Regions from separate parts of the Acidovorax sp. GW821-FHT11A03 genome, predicted to be linked through region 1. Evidence: riboswitches for the same ligand, from Rfam matches in the RefSeq annotation. Region 1 holds a riboswitch; the other holds the start of a gene.
The links. A riboswitch is a leader RNA that binds a small molecule or an ion and turns the genes downstream of it on or off. The one in region 1 is predicted to bind glycine.
Positions count from the first base shown of each region.

Region 2: linked by a shared signal. The riboswitch ahead of AC1RVY_RS20530 (D-amino acid dehydrogenase) and the one ahead of gcvT (glycine cleavage system aminomethyltransferase GcvT) in region 1 are both predicted to bind glycine.

Region 1 covers NZ_JBXASG010000013.1:85,827-96,680, forward strand. Annotated here, with positions in the region: gene gcvH (glycine cleavage system protein GcvH) at 10-384, opposite strand; gene gcvT (glycine cleavage system aminomethyltransferase GcvT) at 469-1,602, opposite strand; glycine riboswitch at 1,649-1,770, opposite strand; glycine riboswitch at 1,784-1,881, opposite strand; gene AC1RVY_RS26120 (TRAP transporter large permease) at 1,912-3,207, opposite strand; gene AC1RVY_RS26125 (TRAP transporter small permease) at 3,204-3,716, opposite strand; gene AC1RVY_RS26130 (TRAP transporter substrate-binding protein) at 3,922-4,896, opposite strand; gene AC1RVY_RS26135 (Lrp/AsnC family transcriptional regulator) at 5,345-5,803, shown strand; gene AC1RVY_RS26140 (LysR family transcriptional regulator) at 6,104-7,042, shown strand; gene AC1RVY_RS26145 (hypothetical protein) at 7,189-7,332, opposite strand; gene AC1RVY_RS26150 (putative hydro-lyase) at 7,378-8,178, shown strand; gene AC1RVY_RS26155 (TRAP transporter substrate-binding protein) at 8,194-9,162, shown strand; gene AC1RVY_RS26160 (TRAP transporter small permease subunit) at 9,230-9,778, shown strand; gene AC1RVY_RS26165 (TRAP transporter large permease) at 9,790-10,854, shown strand, end outside.
Region 2 covers NZ_JBXASG010000008.1:162,636-173,489, reverse strand. Annotated here, with positions in the region: gene AC1RVY_RS20575 (helix-turn-helix domain-containing protein) at 97-837, shown strand; gene AC1RVY_RS20570 (TetR/AcrR family transcriptional regulator) at 1,146-2,027, shown strand; gene AC1RVY_RS20565 (DUF2867 domain-containing protein) at 2,024-2,584, shown strand; gene AC1RVY_RS20560 (ABC1 kinase family protein) at 2,571-3,893, shown strand; gene AC1RVY_RS20555 (DUF6463 family protein) at 3,906-4,313, shown strand; gene AC1RVY_RS20550 (hypothetical protein) at 4,389-4,769, shown strand; gene AC1RVY_RS20545 (YXWGXW repeat-containing protein) at 4,957-5,499, shown strand; gene AC1RVY_RS20540 (thrombospondin type 3 repeat-containing protein) at 5,665-6,117, shown strand; gene AC1RVY_RS20535 (2-keto-4-pentenoate hydratase) at 6,157-6,939, opposite strand; glycine riboswitch at 7,156-7,269, shown strand; gene AC1RVY_RS20530 (D-amino acid dehydrogenase) at 7,365-8,684, shown strand; gene sorU (SorU family sulfite dehydrogenase c-type cytochrome subunit) at 8,753-9,058, opposite strand; gene sorT (SorT family sulfite dehydrogenase catalytic subunit) at 9,199-10,410, opposite strand; gene AC1RVY_RS20515 (rhodanese-like domain-containing protein) at 10,631-10,854, shown strand, end outside.

The DNA of each region.
Region 1 (10,854 bases):
ATCGGAGGGTCAGGCGTTCTTGGCGAACTCGGCGTAGGCGGGTTCGTCCATGAGCGCATCGAACTGCAGCATGTCCGTCACATGGACCTTGAAGAACCAGCCGGCACCCATGGGATCGCTGTTGGCCAGCGAGGGGTCGGCGCGCAGTGCTTCGTTCACTTCGACGACTTCGCCGGTGACAGGCATGTACACGTCGGCCGCGGCCTTCACGGACTCGACCACGCCGGCCACGTCACCCTGGGTGAAGGTCGTGCCGACCTCGGGGAGGTCCACGAAGACCACGTCGCCCAGGGCGTCCTGGGCATGCAGCGTGATGCCCACGGTGGCGGCTTCGTGGTCGGAGATGTCGATCCACTCGTGGTCCTTGGAATACTTGATGGTCATGGGGGAAGCTCCAAAAAAAGGGGTAAACAGAAAAAGTGCCGATGCCAGCCGCCACTTTAGCCGGGCTGGGGCGGTTGCAGAGGGTCAGCCGCGGTGGTAGCGCGCAGGCGTGAACGGCATGGACACCACCTCCATGGGCACGGCCTTGCCGCGCACGATGGCGTTGACGCGCGTGCCGACGGCGGCAAAGGTTGGCGCCACGTAGCCCATGGCCACCGGCTTGTCCACGGTGGGACCCAGCAGGCCGCTGGTCACTTCGCCGATCTTCTGCCCGTCGGGGCCTTGCAGTTCGGTGTGCTCGCGCACGGGCACGCGTTCCAGCGCGACCAGGCCCACGCGCTTGCGTTGCAGGCTGGCGGGGTTGTCGATCTGCGACAGCACCTTGTCGGCACCGGGGAAGCCGCCCGCGCGCGCGCCGCCGGTGCGGCGCACCTTCTGGATGGCCCAGTTCAGCGCCGCCTCGGGCGGGGTGGTCGTGGTGTCGATGTCGTTGCCGTACAGGCACAGGCCGGCTTCCAGGCGCAGCGAGTTGCGGGCGCCCAGCCCGATGGGCTTGACCTCGGGCTCGGCCAGCAGCGCGCGCGCCAGGGTTTCGGCCTGGGACGCGGGCACCGAGATCTCGAAGCCGTCCTCCCCGGTGTAGCCGCTGCGGGTCACGAAGCAGTCGCAGCCCGCAATGGAAAAGTCGCCACCCGTCATGAATACCAGCTTTTCGACGCCGGGTGCCAGGCGCGCCAGGGCGGTGACTGCCTGCGGGCCTTGCAGCGCAAGCAGGGCGTGGTCGGGCATGGGGATGACGTCGCAGCGCTGGCCGATGCGTGCCTGGATGTGCGCGATGTCGCCTACCTTGCAGGCGCCGTTGACGATGACGAACAGGGTGTCATTGCCCTGGTTGAAGAACATCAGGTCGTCGATGACCGTGCCTTCGTCGGTGAGCAGCAGGCCGTAGCGCTGCTTGCCCACGGGCAGGTCGATCACGTCGACGGGCATCAGGGTTTCGAACGCGGCAGCGGCGCCGGGGCCGACAAGCTTGAGCTGGCCCATGTGCGAGACGTCGAACAAACCCGCCGCGTTGCGCGTGTGCAGGTGCTCGGCCATCAGGCCGGCAGGGTACTGCACGGGCATGGAGTAACCCGCAAACGGCACCATGCGGGCGCCCAGCTCGGTGTGCAGGGCGTTGAGAGGGGTGGTCAGCAGCGGGGCGGTAGGGGTGGTCAAGGCGGACTCCGGGGCAAATGGTGGCCGCGGCCCCATGGGTCGCGGGATTTGCCCTGCTGTCCGCTTTACCTGAGAGATTCACCGCAGCGCCCTGGCTGGCCGCGCGGCTTGCTCCTTCGGTGGATGGGTGCCGTGCTGCACGGTCCATCTCTCTCCAGCAAGGGAACGCCCGCATCACTGCGGGCGGTTGCCAGTCCTTTTGCCTGAGCGTTCGGCTGCTGCCTGCGCCTTCGGCGGCCCCTTTCGTTGAAGGAAGGGGCTCTCTCCTGACGGTCGCCAGTATATCCGCTGGCTGAAGCCGCGCAGACGCTATTTGATGAACCCGAGCACCTTCGGCAGCCAGGTCGACAGCTGCGGGATGAAGGTCAGCACCACCAGCACCACGCCATGCGCCCAAAGGAAGGGCACCAGCTCGCGCACCAGTTGCGACATCGGTACGCGCGAGACGTTGCAGGTGACGAACAGCAGCCCGCCCACGGGCGGCGTGATCATCCCCAGCGTGAGGTTGTAGATCACCACCATCGCGAAGTGGATGGGGTCGATTCCCAGCTTCACGGCCACGGGCGCGAGGATGGGCGCCAGCACCATCACGCCCGGCAGCGGCTCGATGAAGATGCCGAACAGCAGCAGGAAGATGTTCACGATGATGAGGAACATCCACGGCGAGAGGTTCATGCCCACCAGCCAGTCGGCCATCTGCTGCGGAATGCCCTCGATGGTCAGGATCCACGCGAACGCGGCCGACAGCCCGATGATGATCAGCACCGAGGCCGACAGCAGGGCCGAGCGTGCCAGGATGTCGGGCAGCGCCTTCCACTGCAGCGTGCGGTAGACGAACTTGCCGCACACCAGCGCATAGAACACCGCCACCACCGAGGCCTCGGTGGGCGTGAACCAGCCGGCGCGCATGCCGCCCAGGATCACCACCGGCAGCAAAATGGCGGGCAGCGCCTTCCAGGTGGTCTGCAGGATCTCGGCCAGCGGCGGCATCCGGCCGTCGCCCTTGTAGTTGCGCTTCTTGGAGACGTGGAAGTTCACGACGCACATGGCCACCGCGATCAGCAGGCCCGGCAGCAGGCCGGCCACGAACAGCGCACCCACCGACACCGTTTCATCCTGCAGCGCATAGATGATCATGATGATGGACGGCGGGATGATGGGCCCGACGATGGCCGTCGAGGCCGTGAGAGCCGCCGCGTACGAACGGTCGTAGCCGGCCTTGTCCATCATGCGGATCAGCATCGACCCCGGCCCCGCCGCATCGGCCAGCGCCGAGCCCGAGATGCCTGAGAAGAAGGTCAGCGAGACCACGTTGGTGTAGCCCAGCCCGCCGCGCTTGTGGCCCACGAACTGCCCGGCAAACCTCAGCAGCACCTCGGTCAGCGAGCCGCCGCTCATGAGTTCGGCCGCGAGGATGAAGAAGGGCACGGCCATCAGTGGAAAGCTGTCGATGCCGGTGAAGGTTTCCTTGAGCAGCACCATCAGCGGGTAGCTCTCGGCCAGGATCAGCGTGGCCGCGGTGGCCAGGCCCAGCGCAAACGCCACGGGCACGCCCATGGCCAGGAACAGGCAGGCCGAAACGATGAGGATGATGGACGCGCTCATAGGGAGGCACTCGCATTCGCATCGAAGTGTTCATCGGCCGCAAAGTTGCGGTCGAGCACGTAGCCGCGCACGATGAACAAAAAGTGCACGATCAGCAGCACGCCGCCGATCAGCATGGCGCTGTAGATGTAGGCGAACGGGATCTGCGTCACGGCCGTCATCTGGAACATGGTGCGCTGCATGTACAGCCAGCCGTACCAGACCATGAAGCCGAAGAAGGCGAACAGCAAGGCCGCGACCACGGCACGCAGGGCGATGGCGCCCGCGCGGGGCAGGGCATCCTGCAGGTTCTCCACCGCGATGTGGCCGCCATAGCGCAGCACGGGGCCGGCGCCCAGGAAGGTCAGCCAGATCATCATGTGGCGCGACACCTCCTCGGCCCATTCGAGCGAGTTGTGGGTGACGTAGCGCATCACCACGTTGGTGAAGATGATGATGGACATGGCCGCCAGCAGCAGGATCAATGCCCAGCGGTTGGCGGCCAGAAAATAGCGTTCGAAGGTTTTCACGGGACGGTCTTGGACAAGGGCGTGCAGGGTCAAAGCAAAAGCGCCCGGCGCCTTGTGTGGGCCGGGCGATGCGGGGCGCGGGTCAAGAGCGGCTCACACAGCCCAGCGAAGCGGTCCTGGCTAGGCGTTGCGTCGCAGACAGTACAACCAGTACGGCAAGACGCAACAACGACGCCAGGAGGGCTGTGTGAGTCGCTCAAAAGAGTTAACGAACGTCCTGGATCTTCTTGATGTTGTCGGCGCCGAACTCCTTGGCGTAGCCCACATAGGCGGGCTTGAGGGCTTCGCGGAAGGCCGCGCCGTCCACCGTCTTGGTGACCTTCATGCCTTGCTGCTCCAGCAGGGCGATGCCGTTGTTCTCGTCGTCGTTGACCTTCTTGCGCTGGGCCACCGAGGCGCTCTTGGCGGCATCGGTAAAGACCTTCTTGTCCGCGTCATTGAGCTTGTTCCAGACCTTGGGCGAGAGCAGCAGCAGCGCCGGCGAGTACACGTGGCCGGTGAGCGACAGGTGCTTTTGCACCTGCGAGAACTTGGCCGACAGGATCACGGGGATGGGGTTCTCCTGGCCGTCCACCGTGCCCTGCTGCATGGCGCCGAACAGCTCGGGGAAGGCCATGGGCGTGGGCAGGATGCCGAAGGTGCGGTAGCCGTCCATGTGCACCTTGTTCTCCATGGTGCGCATCTTCAGGCCCTTGGCGTCCTCGGGCTTGACGATGTCGCGCTTGCTGTTGGTCATGTGGCGGAAACCGTTCTCCGTCCAGGCCAGCGCGATGATGCCCTTGCTCGGGAACTTGGTCAGGATGTCCTGGCCGATGGGGCCGTCCATCACCTTGCGCGCATGGTCGTAGTCGCGGAACAGGAAGGGGATGTCCACGATCTTCACTTCGGGCACGAAATTGCCCACGGGGCCGGTGGAGGTGTTCACCAGGTCCTGCGTGCCGAGCTGGATGGCCTCGATCTGCTCGCGCTCGCCGCCCAGCGCGGAGTTGGGGAAGTACTGGCACTTGTAGCGCCCCTGCGTGCCTTTCTCGACTTCGTCGCAGAAGACCTTGGAGCCCACGCCGTAGTGCGAATCGGGCGCCGTGGCGTAGCCGATCTTGAGCGTGGTGGTCTGCGCGCTGGCGGTGGCCATCAAGCCGAGCGCAAGGCCCAGGCCCGCAGCGAGGGAAGTCAATTGCATGGTGTCTCCTGTGAGTATGTTTCTTGCCGCGCCCCCTTGCACGCACCAGCGGAAAGGGTGCTGGCAGCATGGGTTGGCGGTCCTGAAAATTATGGCGCTGCAGCATGGCCCCGGGCATCGGGGTTTGTGCTGGTAAGCGTGCTTATTAACGCGCTGGAAGGAGGCAATCGTCGCCGGGGCGACAAAGGCAGGCTGCTGGCCTGGGCCAGGCAAGGGGGAGGGGGGGAGGGGCAGCCGGGCGGCCGCGAAGGTAGGTGCTTGCTTGTCAAGCGCCCCGGTCTGGCGGTAACCATTCCGGGGCCCTGTCAGTTTGTGCGCTCCGGTAAGAGCGCCTTGATGTCCAAAGTATGCGCTGCGAGGCGCAGCAGTTCTTTCCATGTTTCGCTTGAATTTTCAAATTTGCAGAAAAATTTGCTGCATATGGTGATATTCATGAATAATTGTGGCCATGGATCGTCTTGACAGAAAAATTCTCGCTGTGCTTCAGGGAAACGCCCGTGCCAGCCTGCAGGAGATCGGCCAGGCGGTGGGCCTGAGCGCTTCGCCGTGCTGGGGCCGCATCAAGAAGATGGAAGAGGCCGGTGTCATCCAGGGCTACACCGTGCGCATCAACCCGCAGTCGCTGGACCTGGCGGACACGGTGCTCGTGCAGGTCACGCTGGACAGCCATTCGGACAACACGCTTGAAAAGTTTGGCGAAACGCTGGCCAGCATTCCCGAGGTGATCGAGGCGCATCTGGTCTCCGGCGACTATGACTATCTGCTGCGCATCGTGGTCAAGGACACGCGCGACTACGAGCGCCTGCTGCGCGAGAAGCTCTACAAGATCAAGGGCATACGCCACAGCCGCTCGAGCTTCGTGCTGCGCACGCTCAAGAAGGCAGACCTGCCACTGTTTGCGGGCTGATTCGCCTCAGCGTGGCGCTGCAGTGCAGAGGGAGGGGTTCGGACATCGATGGTCCTGATCCGTGTCGTCCATGCACTGCGCTGGCGGCGCGCACGGCGCGCCATGCCCTGGGTCACCAGGCGTTGCGCCGTGGCCTCTTTTTTCCTGCCGGCAAAAAGTGCTGTGGAGTCGGCCGTTGCAGAATGGCGCCGTTTTTGCACCGGACGGCATGACGCCACCCAGCCTGGCGCGCTCCTGCGCACCAAGGCGGTGCGCGCGCCCCGTCAGCCATTCGTCAGTGATGCCCTGGGACCCCTCGCCATGAACCTGCGTTTCGTCGAAGCCTTCTACTGGGTGGCCTCCCTCAAAAGTGTCACGCGCGCCGCGGAAAAGCTGTTTCTCACGCAGTCGGCCATGTCCAGCCGCATCGCCGCGCTGGAGGAGGAGCTGGGTGTGTTGCTGCTGGACCGGCGCGACAAGCACTTCAAGCTCACCGTGGCCGGCACACGGTTTCTGACCTACGCCAAGCGCATGCTGGAGCTGCAGCGCCAGCTCAAGACCGAGATGGGATCGGGCGGGCCGCTGGAGGTGTCGATCCGGCTGGGCGCCATCGAATCGGTGCTGCACTCCTGGCTCATTCCATGGGTGGAGCAGCTGCGCAAGGACAACCCCTTGCTGGAGCTCGAGCTCACGGTCGAGTCCACGCCCGTGCTGCTCGATCAGATCCGGCGGGGCTCGCTCGACGTCGTGTTCGCGGCGCTGCCTGCATCGGCCGACGGCATGCGCAGCCAGGCGGTGACGCCCATGGAGATGGTGTTCGTGGGCAACGGCAATATCCACCGCAAGCGCCGCTATGTGCTCGATGATTTTGCCGACACGGACATCCTCACCTTCCAGCGCGGCTCGCAGCCGCACGTGTACCTGCTCGACACCTTTCGCAATGCGCAGGTGGAGCCGCGCCGCGTGCACACGGTGTCGTCCATTTCGGCGATGGTGCAGCTGGTGCAGGGCGGCTTCGGCGTGGCCACGCTGCCGCGCCTGGCGGTGGAACGCATGCTGGCGTTCCCAGACCTGCGCGCCCTGGCGTGCGACACCGTGCTCAAGCCCCTGCCCATCCACGTGAGCTACCGCGAGGATCCTTCCTCGCCCGCGATGGAAGCCATCGTTCGCTCCTCGATCGACTTCATCGAGAACATCCAGCCGGGGCCCAAGGGGCCCACCCGCACTCCCCGCAAAAGAAGCAGCGCCCCGCGGTCCTGAGAGGCACAGGGCACCCGAGCACAGGCGTGCCACTTCACGGCCCAGGGCCATGCATCTGCGGATGCCGCAGTGCCTCGGTGTCGCCATCGCAACCGTCCCCGTGGCGGGCGCTCCACAACACCCTGGGGTTAACCCTGAAGCGGATATCAGGGTAATCCCTTGGCACCAACTTGGTTCTCCTTGCCCCAATGAAGTGCATCGAAAAAATCGATGACCTGAGCAAAATTTTTTGAATTTGCCAGCGCCTGCCACCCCCCAACACAATCCGCCCAACGCCAGACGAATGGCATTTCCCACGACAAGGAAACACGGTGGATTCAGTTCAAGAAAAAGCGCTGGCGGTTTTTGGGTCCGAGGGCATCGACGACCCCGTCCATGTGCGCAGCGTGATCCGGCGCGGCGGCTGGGCATCACACACCAGCGGCCTGGCCCATGGCCGGGTGCAGGGCAACCTGGTGATCCTGCCTGAAGTGCAGGCGGGCGACTTCCTGCGCTTTTGTCAGCGCAACCCCAAGCCCTGCCCGGTGCTGGCGGTGAGCGAGCCCGGCCAGTTCGCGCTGCCCACGCTCGGGGGCGGCATCGACATCCGCAGCGACGTGCCGCAGTACCGCGTCTGGCGCCACGGCGAGCTCACGCAGGAGGTCTCAGACATCGCCGACCTGTGGCGCCCCGACCTCGTGACCTTCATCCTCGGCTGCTCGTTCTCGTTCGAGTCCGCGCTGCAGGAGTCCGGCATCAGCCTGCGCCACATCAACGAAGGCAAGAACGTGGCGATGTACCGCACGAACATTGCCACGCAGCCGGCAGGGCCCTTCGGGGGCGCCATGGTGGTCTCCATGCGGCCCATGCCTGCGGCCGACGTGATCCGTGCGGTGCAGGTCACATCGCGCTTTCCCAACGTGCATGGCGCGCCGGTGCACATCGGCGACCCTGCGCTCATCGGCATTGCGGACATCGCAGAACCCGACTACGGCGACGCCGTGCCGCTGATGCCCGGCGAGATTCCTGTCTTCTGGGCCTGCGGCGTCACGCCACAGTCCGCCATCCTGAACGCCCAGCCCGCGTTCTGCATCACCCATTCCCCAGGGTGCATGTTGGTCACCGACCTTCTCAATCACCACCTCGCCAGCTTTTAACCAAGGAGTTTCCCCATGAAGAAAATGATGTTCGGCCTGTGCGCCGCGGCCGCCGCATGCCTGGCCCATGCCGAGACCAGGTGGGACCTGCCCTCGGGCTATGCCGTCAACACCTTCCAGGTGCAGAACCTGCAGCAGTTCGTGCAGGACGTGGGCAAGGCCAGCGGCGGCAAGCTCAAGATCACGGTGCACCCCAACGCATCGCTGTTCAAGGCCAATGAAATCAAGCGCACCGTGCAGTCCGGGCAGGTGGCGATCGGCGAGTTCATCCTTTCCGGCGCTGCCAACGAGGCGGCGGTCTACGGTGTGGACTCCATTCCGTTCCTTGCCACGAGCTATGCGGACTCCAAGCGCCTGGACCAGGCCTCGCGCCCGCTGCTGGTCAAGACGCTGGGGGCCCAGGGCATGAAGCTGCTCTACACCGTGCCATGGCCGGCGCAGAGCCTGTATTCGGTGAAGCCTGTCACGGCCCTCAAGGACCTCAAGGGCACCAAGATGCGGGCCTACAACCCGGCCACGTCGGTCATCGCCAACCTCATCGGCGCGCAGCCGGTGACGATCCAGCTGGCCGAGCTGTCGGCGGCGCTGGCCACGGGCACCGTGGACAACTTCCTCACCTCCAGCGCCAGCGGCGTGGACAGCAAGCTCTACGAAAGCGTGAAGTACTTCTACGGCGTGGCGGCCTGGCTGCCGCGCAATGCCGTGGTGGTGAACCAGAAGGCCTTCGACAGCCTGGACAAGGCCACCCAGGACGCGGTGCTGGCGCAGGCCGCGATTGCCGAGCAGCGCGGCTGGGCGCTGAGCGAGCAAAAGGACCAGGAGTACCTCAAGGAACTGGCCGCCAAGGGCATGCAGGTGGACGTGAGCGCCGAGAACCTCAAGAAGGAGCTCAAGACCGTGGGTGAGCGCATGACGGCCGACTGGATCAAGACCGCGGGCGATGACGGCAAGGCTGTCATCGATGCCTACAACGGCAAGAAGTGAGCAGGCCGCCATGTCCCTCATGCCTCCTACATCGGCCATTGCGGGCGATGCTCCCCCGGCCCTGGCCATGCCGCCGCACGTGCTGCGGCGCGCGCTGGACGGCGCGTACCTGGCCGCCGGCGCCGTCGGGGCTGCCTGCATCGCCATCATCTGCGTGCTGATGGTGGTCCAGTCGCTCGGGCGCCAGTTCGGCTTTCCGACCGGCGCCATCAACGATGTGGTGGCCTGGCTGTGTGCCGCAGCGGCCTTCCTGACCATGGCCCATGCCTTCAAGCACGGCGATTTCGTGCGCGTGACGCTGGTGCTGGAGAAACTGTCTCCCGCCACGCGCCGCAAGTACGAGGTGGCCTGCCTGACCGTCGCGGCCGTGGCCATCGGCTACCTCACCTGGTGGGCCTGTGTCTTCACCTACGAAAGCTGGCAGTTCAAGGAACTGGCCCAGGGCCTGTGGGCGATTCCCATCTGGATTCCGCAGATGAGCTTTGCGCTGGGCTCCGTGCTCTTTCTCGTCGCCGTGGTCGATGAGTGGTGGATCGTGGTGCAGGGCGGCGTGCCTACCTTTGTGCGGCTGGTGGAAGAGCGCCACGCCAAGGGCGACTTTTCTTCGGATCTTTAAGGAGCATCCCCATGGACATTCTTTCCATCGGCGCCTTCCTGCTGCTGCTCATGCTGCTCATGCTGTCCGGCGGTGTCTGGATCGCCATGACGCTGGCCATCTGCGGCTGGGTCGGCCAGGCCTTCTTCACCAGCAGCCAGCCCGGGCTGAACCTCTTTTCGGCCTTCTGGGAGAGCAACGCGAGCTGGGAGCTGGCGGCGCTTCCCCTGTTCATCTGGATGGGGGAGATCCTGTTTCGCACCCGGCTGAGCGAGGACATGTTCAGCGGCCTCGCCCCCTGGCTGAGCCGTGTGCCCGGCCGGCTGTTCCACACCACCATCCTGGGCTGCGGCATCTTCGGCTCGGTGTCGGGTTCGTCGGCGGCCACCTGCGCCACCATCGCCAAGGTCTCGCTGCCTGCGCTCAAGAAGCGCGGTTACAACGAGAGCATCGCGATCGGTTCGCTGGCCACGGCAGGCACGCTCGGTATCCTGATTCCGCCGTCCATCACCATGGTGGTGTACGCCGTGGCGGCCGATGCCTCCATCATCCGCATCTTCCTGGCGGGCTTCTTGCCCGGCTTGCTGCTGATGCTGCTGTTCTCGGGCTACATCGCCTGGTGGTCCGTGCGCAACAAGCAGCTCATGCCTGCCGACGAGCCGCCCACCACCTTCCGCGAAAAGCTGTATCTGTCGCGCAACCTGATTCCCTGTGCGCTGCTGATCGTGTTCATCTGCTGGTCCCTGGTGGCCGGCTGGGCGACGGCCACCGAGTGCGCGGCCTACGGTGTGGTGGGTGCCCTGGCACTGGCCGCATGGTGCAGGGCGCTGACCTGGCAGAACTTCAAGGAAGGCCTGGCGGGCTCGGCGCGCACCAGCTGCATGATCATGTTCATCCTGGCGGGCGCCGCGTTCCTCACCAAGACCATGGCCTTTACCGGCATACCGCGCGAGCTGGCCGAATGGGTCGATTCGATGCACCTGTCGCCCTACGCGCTGATCGCCTGCCTGGTGGGCGTGTACCTGGTGCTGGGCACCGCGCTCGACGGCATCAGCATGATCGTGCTGACCGCTGCGGTCGTGATGCCCATGGTCGAG
Region 2 (10,854 bases), on a different contig from region 1:
CGATGCCGCGCAGTGTCTTCAGCCCAACGGCCCCGGGCCGCGAAAAGTCGCACGGAGGGCCACCCGAAGCACCCTGGGTACCGATAATCGATACCCATGAGCACCACCGCCGACCTCGTTGCCGCCCTGAAAAAGGAACTCAAGACCGCGCAGATGACCTACGCGGACTTGGCCCAGGCCCTGGGCATGGCCGAGTCCAGCGTCAAGCGCATGCTGGCCAAGGGCGACATGCCGCTGTCGCGCATCGACGCTATCTGCCGCGCGCTGGCGCTGGACTTCGCCGACCTGGCGCGCCGCGTGGCCGACAGCCAGCCCTTGCTCAAGGAACTGAGCCAGGAGCAGGAGCGCGCGGTGGTGGCCGACAAGAAGCTGCTGCTCATGGCCATCTGCGTGCTCAGCCAGTGGACGCTGGAGCAGGTGACCACCACCTACCGCCTCACCGAGGCCGAGGGCATCAAGTACCTCGCGCAGCTCGACCGCATCGGCATCATCGAGCTGCGGCCGCTGAACCGCTACCGCCTCAAGCTGGCCAAGACCTTCCGCTGGCGGCCCCACGGGCCGGTGATGAACTACTTTCGCGAGCATGCGCTGCTCGACTATTTCGCGGGCGGCTTCGACGGCCCGGGCGAAGGCGTGCTGCTGGTGCACGGCACCATCAGCCGGGGCCTGGCGCCCGCCTTCATGGAGCGCATGCAGCGCGTGGCGCAGGACTTCGCGCAGCAGCACCTGGCCGACCAGAAACTGCCGCCGCGCGAGCTGGAGGGCTACACCCTGCTGCTGGCCATGCGCAGCTGGGAGTTCGAGGCCTTCACCGGGATGAGACGACTCCCCCCCTGAGCCGCTGCGCGGCGTCCCCCGCGGGGGACGCACCCGGTGGCCCGGCAAAGCCGGTTCCACGGGTGCACCGGCCTTGGGCGCGCCGGTTTCGGAGGGCGATGGCATGGCATGGCGGGGGGCCGGGCGAGCCAGCACAAACACTATCGTTTTGATAGCTTCTTGCGCTTTACCGACAAGCGGTAGAGGGCTAAAAGGTGCTCAGAACAGCCGCCTCCAGCGCACCGAATGCCCGTTTCAGCGCCGGTTGACTCTTTAATGTGAATACACTATTCTTTAAATAGTAAATTTTACCAATTTAAAGATATTAAATGAAGACCACCCGCCAGCAGCAAGATGCCACCCGCCGCCAGATCGTGGCCAGCGCGGTGGACCTCATGACCCGCCAGGGCTTCGACGGCACGACGATGAAGGACATCGCCCGCGCCGCCGGCATTGGCGACGCCACGATCTACAAATACTTCCCGACCAAGGACCGCATCGTGCTGGGCTACCTGGACGACGTGGCCCACCAGGCGCTGGCCGACACCCTGCAGACGCCCGGCTTCGCGGGCTACGGCCTGCAGGAAAAGCTGCAGCGCCTGACCGACGCGGTGCTGGAGCGCCTGCTGGCCGACCGCGAGTTCGTGGCCCAGGTGCGCACTCTGGCGCGGCGCTCGCCGCTGTCGATGCTGGCCGAGCCCCTGGCGGCGCGGCACAGCCTGCGCGAGGCCGTCGCCAGCTTTCTGGAAGCCGCGGAGGCCAGTGGCGAAATCGAGCCCTGCGACTTCAAGGGCATGGCGGGCGGGCTGTACACCGACTACCTGGCCGGTGTGGTGACGTACTGGCTGGCCGACACCTCCGAGGAATTTGCCGACACCACGCAGCTGGTGGACCTCTCGCTCGGCGTGCTGGTGCAGGCGCTGCGCGGAGGGCTCGTCAACCGCGTGTTGCAACTGGGTGGCTTTGTGCTGCGCAGCCAGATGGCCCGCATGGTGCAGCACAGCAGCGGCCTGATGGGCATGCTGCACCTAGCCAGACAGGCCATGGCCAGCGCACCGCCCGGCCCGGCCCCCGCCTACACGGCAGCCGCTGAACCATCCCGGTCGCCGGAGCCTTCCAAACCGCCGCGTGCGCCGCGCAAACCCCGCGCTGCCAGCCCGACACCCGCCGCACAGCCAGTGGCCACGCCCCGCAAGAGGAAGTCCGCATGACCACCGCCCCCGCCGTGCGCGAAATCCAGGTGCCCCCAGGCACCGTCATCCATGCCACCTTGCATGACGCGGATTTTTTTGACGCCTTCACAACGACCGATCCCCGCCCCGCCGCCAGCGCATTGCAGACCTGGCTGGAGGTCTTGGCCAGGACACCGCGGTGGACGGAGCAACTTCTGGCAGTCCGCAACAAGCTGGTGCGGCTGGTGGGCCTCAAGGGCGTGGGGCAGTTGCAGGACGTGCATCCGCTTGCCAGCGGAGCCTCTCCAACCAATGCGCGCAGCTACCGCGTCGGAGACCGCGTGGGCATCTTCCTCATCCGCCATCTGAGCGACACCGAAGTGGTGATGGGGCAGGACGACAAACACCTGGATGTGCAGGTCTCGCTGACCAAGCACGGCCAGCCTGGCAGTGCCCCCACGGTCGTCATCAGCACCGTGGTGCACATCCACAACACGCTGGGCCATGCCTACATGGCCGTCATCACGCCGTTTCACCGCCGCATCGTGCAGGCCATGCTGCAACAACTGGCCGCTTCAAACCATGGCCCGCGCTGACCCGCCGCGCACCAGCCGGCTTGCGCGCGGCACCATCACGGGCCTGGCGGCGGCACGCATCGGCATGGCCCAACTAGGCCATCGCGTGCGCAGCACGCCGTCTGCCCAGGCGCAGGCCGACCACGAGGCCGCCCTGGGCCGCATCCTCTTTGGCGCCCTGGGCCAGCTGCGGGGTTCGGCGCTCAAGGTATCGCAGCTGCTCAGCATGCACCCGGGCCTGCTGCCCGACGGCGTGCGGCAGGAGCTGGCGCGCGCCCACCACCAGGCGCCGCCGCTCAACCGCGCGCTGGTGGGGCGCGTGTTCCGCCAGGCCTTCGGCCAGGAGCCCGAGGCGCTGTTCGACCACTTCGAGCCCACGGCCTTCGCCGCCGCCAGCCTGGGCCAGGTGCACCGCGCACAGCTGGCGGGCCACGGCACGGTGGCCGTCAAGGTGCAGTACCCCGGCATTGCCGCCACCATCGCCAGCGACATGCAGCTGATGCGCACCGCGCTGCGCGCGCTGGCCCACACCGACATGCCCCTGCCCGCCAGCACCGTGGTGGACGGCGTAATGGCCGAGATCGAGGCCACGCTGCTGCGCGAGGTGGACTACCTGCAGGAAGCCGAGCAACTGCAATGGTTTGCGCAGCACGCGGCTTTGCCCGGCGTGGCGCTGGCGCGGCCCATCCTGTCGCACACGCGGGTCCAGGTGCTCACGCAGCAGTTCCTGCCGGGCCAGCACCTGCAGGCCTGGCTGGCCACGCAACCCACACAGCAGCAACGCGATCAGGCCGGGCAGCACCTGTGGGACTGGTTCATGCACTGCACTTTTGTGCTGGGCCGGGTGCATGCCGATCCGCACCCTGGTAATTTTCTGTTCGCCCCCGATGGCACGGTGGGTGTGCTCGACTTTGGCTGCACGCGCAGCCTCTCCGACGGGTTTCGGGCGCAAGTGACACAGGCGTGGTCCGCACTGCAGCGCCCTCCCTCCGACCCGCAGCGCGACGCGCTGGTGCTGCAGGCCTACCAGGCACTCGGGCTCGTCAACGCCGGCCTCTCCGTGCAGGCCTACGCCGCCGAACTCGCCCCCGCACTGGCTGACATGCAGGCCTGGCAGATGGAACCCTTCACGCAGGCGGTTTTCGATTTTGGCGCCAAGACGCCGCCACCCATCACCGCCGCCCGCCACCAGCGCGTGCTGGGCGATCATCTGGTGCAGGTGCCCGGCGAAATGCCGGCGTTCGAGCGCATGTGGATGGGCCTGATGCACCTGCTCACGGGGCTGGGTGCACGGGTGCGCACGCATTGCCCCGCCCTTCTTTCTTCCTAGGAACCCGCCCACATGACCACCCTGACCTCCCCCTCCCCTCGCTCTGCGGCCATGCCGCCTCGCAGCCGCTGGAAGGGCCCGTGGATGCTGGCCGTGGCGCTGCTGCACACGCTGTATGCCGCCGTCGTGTTTCCGACCCAGCTGCAGGAGATCGTGCGGCGCGGCGTTTTCAACAGCGTGCAAAAAGACCCGACCGTGGGCGCCGTGGTCTGGTTTGTGCTGTTCGGCGTGTTGTTCGCGCTGCTGGGCTGGGCCATCCTGCTGGCCGAACGCAACACAGCCATGGCGCCCGTCCCCATGCGCGGGCTCGGTGCCGGGTTGCTGGCACTCACGCTGCTGGGCATCGTGCTCATGCCCGCCTCGGGCTTCTGGCTGGCGCTGCCGCCCGCGCTGGCCCTGTGCTGGCCCCCAAGGCGCTGAAGGCGACGAAGACGGATCGCCGCGCCGCGTCTGCACCTTCCACGGCCACCCTGATTGACTTGAAAACTGTCCATGATGAATACTGCGCTGGTACTGGCAGCCGGGGGCCTCGCCCTGGTGGGCGTTGCGCACTCGGTGCTGGGTGAATTCCTCGTGTTTCGCGCACTGCGCACGCAGGGCGTGGTGCCCACCGGCGGCAAGCCCGTGCTGCACGAGCGGCAGGTGCGCATCCTGTGGGGCACCTGGCACCTGGCCACCGTGCTGGGCTGGGCCCTCAGCGCCCTGCTGTGGCGCCTGGGGACCGTACCCGGGGATGCCAACCTGGGGGCCTGGGTGGCTGACGTGGCCGGGCTGGCCACCTTGGTCAGCGGAATGCTGGTGTTCTATGCCACCGAGGGCAGGCACCCTGCATGGTTTGCCTTGCTGGTGGTGGCGGCCCTGGTGTGGTGGCGTTGACACGCGCAGGCCTGCACCGGACGGCCGCCTGCACGCCCCGGCGTGAAAGAAATCACGAAAAGCCCCGCCTTTGCCGCCACGGGAAACACAACTTCACAAGACTTCGCAATTCGCCTACACCGTCTTGACGCAGCATCTGCACCATGAAGTCTCCGGTTCCGCAAGGAATCATTTTGAGGAGACCATCATGGCCCGCAATGCACTCGCCGCTGCTTCCATCGCCCTGCTGTCGCTGGGCGCCGCGACCGTGGCGCAGGCACAGACCAGCGCCACCGTCGTCATCCAGTCGGGGCAGCCCCACCACTACCAGGCGCCGCCCGCGCCGGTGATGGTGCAGTACGGCCCACCCCCGCCACCGCGCTACGAAGTGGTGCCCCGCCCCCGCCGCGACATGGTGTGGGTCCCTGGGTACTGGGACTGGCGCGGCCACCGCCACGTCTGGATCCAGGGCCACTGGGTAAAGGCCCGCCCGGGCTACTACTACCGCGAGCCCCGCTGGGTGGAGCATGGGGGCCGCTGGGAAATGCGCCCCGGCGGCTGGGACCGCGATGGCGACGGCATCCCCAATCGCTATGACCGCGACCGCGATGGCGATGGCATTCCCAACCGCTACGACCGCGACCATGACAGGGACCGCGACGGCGTGTCCAACCGCCACGACCGCGACCGCGACGGCGACGGCGTGCCGAACCGCCACGACCGCCGCCCGGACAACCCCTATCGCAATTGACGGGGCCTGAGCGCCGCCCGCCCCCCGAGGGCGGCGGGCGCGCCAGGAACTGGCCCTCACCGCCTACGCACACCCCCGCAGGGCGCCTACGCGGCCCGGCTGCCCGTGCCGCCACCATGCAGTGACCGCTTCCGCAAGGAACATCAGGAGAATCCCATGACCTTCATGACCCGCAAGACATTCACCGCAGCCTCCATCGCCTTGATGGCGCTGTGGACCCTCCCGCAGGCGCATGCCGCCACGCAGGGCACCGTCATCGTCCAATCGGGCCAGCCGGAGCGCAGCTACCACGCCACGCAGTACCAGGTGAGGCCCGCGCCCCCTCCCCCCCGCCATGAAGCCGTGCCCCGCCCCCGCCGGGGCCAGGTGTGGGAAGAAGGCCACTGGGAATGGCGTGGCAACCGCTACCAATGGGTGCGCGGCCACTGGGTGCAGGCCCGCGCCGGCCACCAGTATCGCCAGCCGCACTGGGTGGAACGCGAAGGCCGCTGGGAGTTTCAGCGTGGCGGCTGGGACCGTGACGGCGATGGCGTCTCCAACCGCCATGACCGCGACCGGGACGGCGACGGCGTACCGAACCGCCGCGACCAGCAGCCCGACAACCCGCGCCGCAACTGACCCCACGCCCGGCGCGCGCGCCGCGCAGGGCGCCGCCGGTCAGCCCAGTTGAAGTTCGGCGCGCCCCAGGCCGGGAAACTCAGCCACCACCACCGTGCCCGGCGCCACCATCACGGTGCCGGTGCAGGACCCGGTGGTCACCCACTGTCCCGCGCGCAGCCCACCCAGGCTGTGCGCGCCGCCATTGGCCAGCCAGGCGAGCAGGCGCAAGGGATCGCCCGCCGGGTTGCCCCAGCCAGCGTGCCGCACGGCCTGCGCGCCATTCACCGACAGCACCACAGGCTGCCGCATCGGCTGCACCGACTGCGCGCTCTCCGCTCCCGACCCCACGATGAGTGCGCCATGGCAGGCCTGGTCGGCCAGCCGGCTCCACTCGCCTTGCTGCGCCCAGGCGGCGTAGCGCGTGTCGCAGACCTCGATGGCCGCCCGCACCGACGCCACGGCGGACAGCACCTCGGCCTCGCTGTAGGGCTGCGCCCGGGCAGGCAGATCGGCACCCAGTTCGTACACCAGTTCCGCCTCCACACCCAGCACGGCGAAGCCCGCGCAGGACAGGCGCACCACGCCCCCGCCGGCCATCGCAAACACCGAATCGCGCGCCAGGGCCGCCCGCGCAGGCAGCGCCTGCGGCGACGCCGCGCCCACCTTCCAGCCCGCGATCTCGCCGCGCTCGCGCACCACGGCGTCCTGCACGGCATAGGCCTGGGCAGCGTTCTGGGGACGCAATGCGGCGGGCAGGTCGAGCGGACGGGGCGTGCGCCCCAGGCGGGCCATGGTGAGCACGGCCGCGCTGGTCAGCGGATCAAAGGCGGTATCGGGCATCAAGGCGTCCTGGAGAGAAAGGCGAAGGTTCCGGCGGATTATGGCCAACCCCGTGCCCGCAGCATCAGCAACGATTGCGGCTCATTAGCGCGGACAAAGCGGTTTTTGCGCGATGCGGGCTCCTAGAATGGCCCCCGCAGGAGAGTCAGCGGCCCCGCCCGCTTCACCGAAGGCGCAAACTCCCATACACGCTCAGGTCCCGTACTGCACCATTCATCAAAGCCGTCTGGAGAGCCGCTTCGCGCAACGCGAAGCGCACCGAAGGAGCAAACCGCGCGCCATGTGGGCCGCGCGGTGAATCTCTCAGGTACCAAGGACAGGGGGAGCGGCAGCTTGGGCATTCATGCGCCAGCTGCACGCTATTGAATTCATAGCTGCCAGCGCATGTTGTTCTAGCGCCAGAGCCCAGAAAGGCTTTGAAAATCATGCGCGTGATCGTTTTGGGCGCCGGCTTGCTCGGCGTGACTTCGGCTTACTTCCTGCAACAGCGCGGCCACGAGGTGACCGTCATCGACCGCCAGGGTGCGCCCGGCGCCGAGACCAGCTTCGCCAACGGTGGCCAGATCTCGGTGAGCCACGCGGAGCCCTGGGCCAACCCGAGCGCGCCGCTCAAGGTGCTGCAGTGGCTGGGCAAGGAGGATGCTCCACTGCTGTTCCGCCTGCGCGCCGACATGCGGCAATGGCTGTGGGGCCTGTCCTTCCTGCGCAACTGCACGCCCGCGCGCACGCGCCACAACATCGAGCAGATCGTGCGCCTGGGCACGTACAGCCGTGACACGCTGCAGCAGCTGCGCGCGGCCACCGGCCTCCAGTACGACCAGCGCACGCAGGGCATCCTGCACTTCTATACCAACCAAAAGGAATTCGACGGCGCCCTGGCCCCTGCCGAGCAAATGCGCCAACTCGGCTGCGAGCGCCAGGTGATCAGCGCCGACGAGGCCGTGCGCATCGAGCCTGCCCTGGCCCATATCCGCCAGCAGCTGGCCGGAGCCACCTACACGGCCGAGGACGAATCCGGCGACGCCAACCAGTTCACACGCGAGCTGGCCAAGCTGTGTGAAGAGGCGGGCGTGCAGTTCCGCATGGGCCACCACATCACCGCGCTGCGCGAGGCAGGTGGCCGCATCGACCACGTGGAAGTGACCAATGCCGAAGGCCGCTTCGAGCGCGTGCGCGGCGATGCGTTTGTGCTGGCCATGGGCTCGTTCAGCCCACTGCTCGCGCAGCCGCTGGGCATCCAGCTGCCTATCTACCCGGCCAAGGGCTATTCGGTGACCATGCCGGTCAAGGATGCGGGCAAGGCGCACCAGGTGAGCCTCACGGACGACGAGTTCAAGCTCGTGTTCTCGCGCTACACCAGCGAACGGGGTGGCGACCGCCTGCGCATCGCCGGCACGGCCGAATTGAACGGCTACGACCGCCACCTGAACCAGGTGCGCTGCGACGCCATCGTGCGCCGCGTGGAGCAGCTGTTCCCCGGCGCGGGCGATGCCAGCCAGGCCCAGTTCTGGACCGGCCTGCGCCCCGCCACGCCCAGCAACGTGCCGCTGATCGGCGCCACCAAGGTGGCCAACCTCTTCCTCAACACGGGCCACGGCACGCTGGGCTGGACCCACGCCTGCGGCTCGGGCAAGGCCCTGGCCGACATCGTGAGCGGCCGGGTGCCCGAGGTGGACTTTGCATTCCAGGGTCTGCAGGGCTGCGCTCCCGGCAAGGCGCTGGTGCCATCGCGCACCACGGCCTGAACGGGAGCACAGCGGGGTTGCAGCACCGCCGCGCAGGCGGGCGCTGCCACCACGGGCCAGCGCCCGGCCTACCTGGCAGCGCCCGTGGCGTGCGCCACGAACTGCGCCACGGCCTGCATGTCCTTCTCGCTCATGCGTTCGGCATACGAAGGCATCACGCCGATGCCCGCCTTGAGCGCGCGCAGCACGCGGCCCGCGTCGGGCTTGAGCTCATCCAGCACCGGGCCCACCTGCCCCTCGGCACCGGCGGCCTGCAGCGTGTGGCACACGGCGCAGGCAGGCTGGATCTTGATGAACAGCTCCTTGCCCCGCGCCAGCTCGGCGGCATCCGCCGCCCAGCCGGCACCCGTCCACAGCAGCAGCACGCTCGACATGGCCGCGAGCGCAGGCACGCGCAAATGCTGGAAACCGATGCGCCCCAGCACCAGTGGCACCGCGGATCTGGCACGGCCAGTCCGGGGGGCGCGCGCCCCTCCAGGGAGGAAGGCGCGCAGCGTCTCAGGGGGGCGCCCGGTCACGCTGCGGTCACCGTGACCGCATGGTCGCGCCAGCTCGCGTTGTTGTAGCCGCCCAGGTTTTCCTCGCGCTGCTCGGCCTGCACATTGCCTGCGGCATCGGTGGCGCGGCTGGCCAGCACGTGCGTGCCCGCCGCCAGCGTCACCGGCAGCACGAACTGGCGCCACGCGAACTTGCCCAGATCGGGGCCGATGAGCCGCGCGGCCTGCCAGGTCTTGCCGCCGTCCACCGAGACCTCCACGCCCTTGATGGCCTGCGTGCCGCCAAAGGCCACGCCATGCACCTGCACCTGGCCGGCCTTGAGGGGGCCCTTCTCGGGCAGGGGGCCATTGATCCAGGACTTGACGCCCATCTCCCACACCGACGGCTGGTCGGGGCTGGCCTTGGAGCCGGGGGGCGACATGCGGTAGCCGTGCGACATGATGCGCGCCTGCGACTGTGCGCCGGTGAAGGCCACGCGCTTGACGTACTTGATGTTGTTCACGCCCTGGTAGCCCGGCACCACCAGCCGCAGCGGGCCGCCGTGCGCCAGCGAGATGGGCTCGCCATTCATTTCCCAGGCCAGCAGCGCGTCCTCGGTGGCCTTGATGGGCACGGAGCGCTCCACCAGCACGGACAGCGGGTCCACGCCCTCGGGCAGCTTCTCACCCCCCGTGCCCGTGAGGTAGGCCGCGCCATCGGCGAGCCCGCCCAGCGCCGCCACCACATTGCGCAGCGGCACGCCGCTCCACACGACGCACCCCGCCGCGCCCACGGCCCAGGGCGTGCCGCTGGGCTTGCTGGGGAAGAAGCCACGCCCGTTGCCCGAGCACTGCAGCACGGTGGCCACGGTTTCCACGCCCAGGGTCTTGAGCTCGGCCAGGGTGAGGCTGCGCGGGTTCTTCACGCCTTCGACCGACACCGTCCAGGCGTCCCGGTTGTCCAGGATGGCCGCGTCGGGCGCAGGCAGGTTGTTGCGCACATACAGCTGGTTGGAGGGCGTGATGACACTGGTGCCGAAAGCCGAGCGCCGGGTTTCCAGCGTGCTGCTGCTGTGCACGATGAGCGCATCGGAAGACTTCCATCCCGCGTACGCGGGCAGCGGCTTGGCGGGGCTGGCGGCCTGCTGCGCCCTGGCGCTGCCGGTCCATCCGGCCAGGCCCAGCGCGCTCAAGGCAGCGGCGCTTCCGGCCAGCATGTGGCGGCGCGGCAATGTCATGGAATCTTTCATGGAAACGGTCTCCAAAATAATGATTGAACAGGCAGGCTCGCGACAGCGGTGGGCAGGCCCCCGGCTTTCAGCCTAGGCCGCATTCTGTGCGGCAGCCCCTGCGCACCGCGCGCGACATGGCGTTAGTAAACGTAACAAATACAAAACATCGGAAACATTCGTACGCAGATACGGAGGGCGTGGGCATATTCGCCCTTTCTTTTGAGAGAGGGCGCGCGCCATGAACACTGACTGGAGACCCATGGGCGGCAAGCTCGCGGTGCTGCTTTTCGCGTGCGCGGCCTGTGCCGTGGCGCAGGCCCAGCTCACCGCCATGGTGGCGGTGGAGCCCACGGCCCGCAAGGCGGCCCACTCCATCCTGCGCACGGCCGCCGAGTCCGGGCTCTCCAAGGCGGCCGGCCAGACGGTGGCCCTGGCCACCAGCGACGAACTGGCCGACGTGAT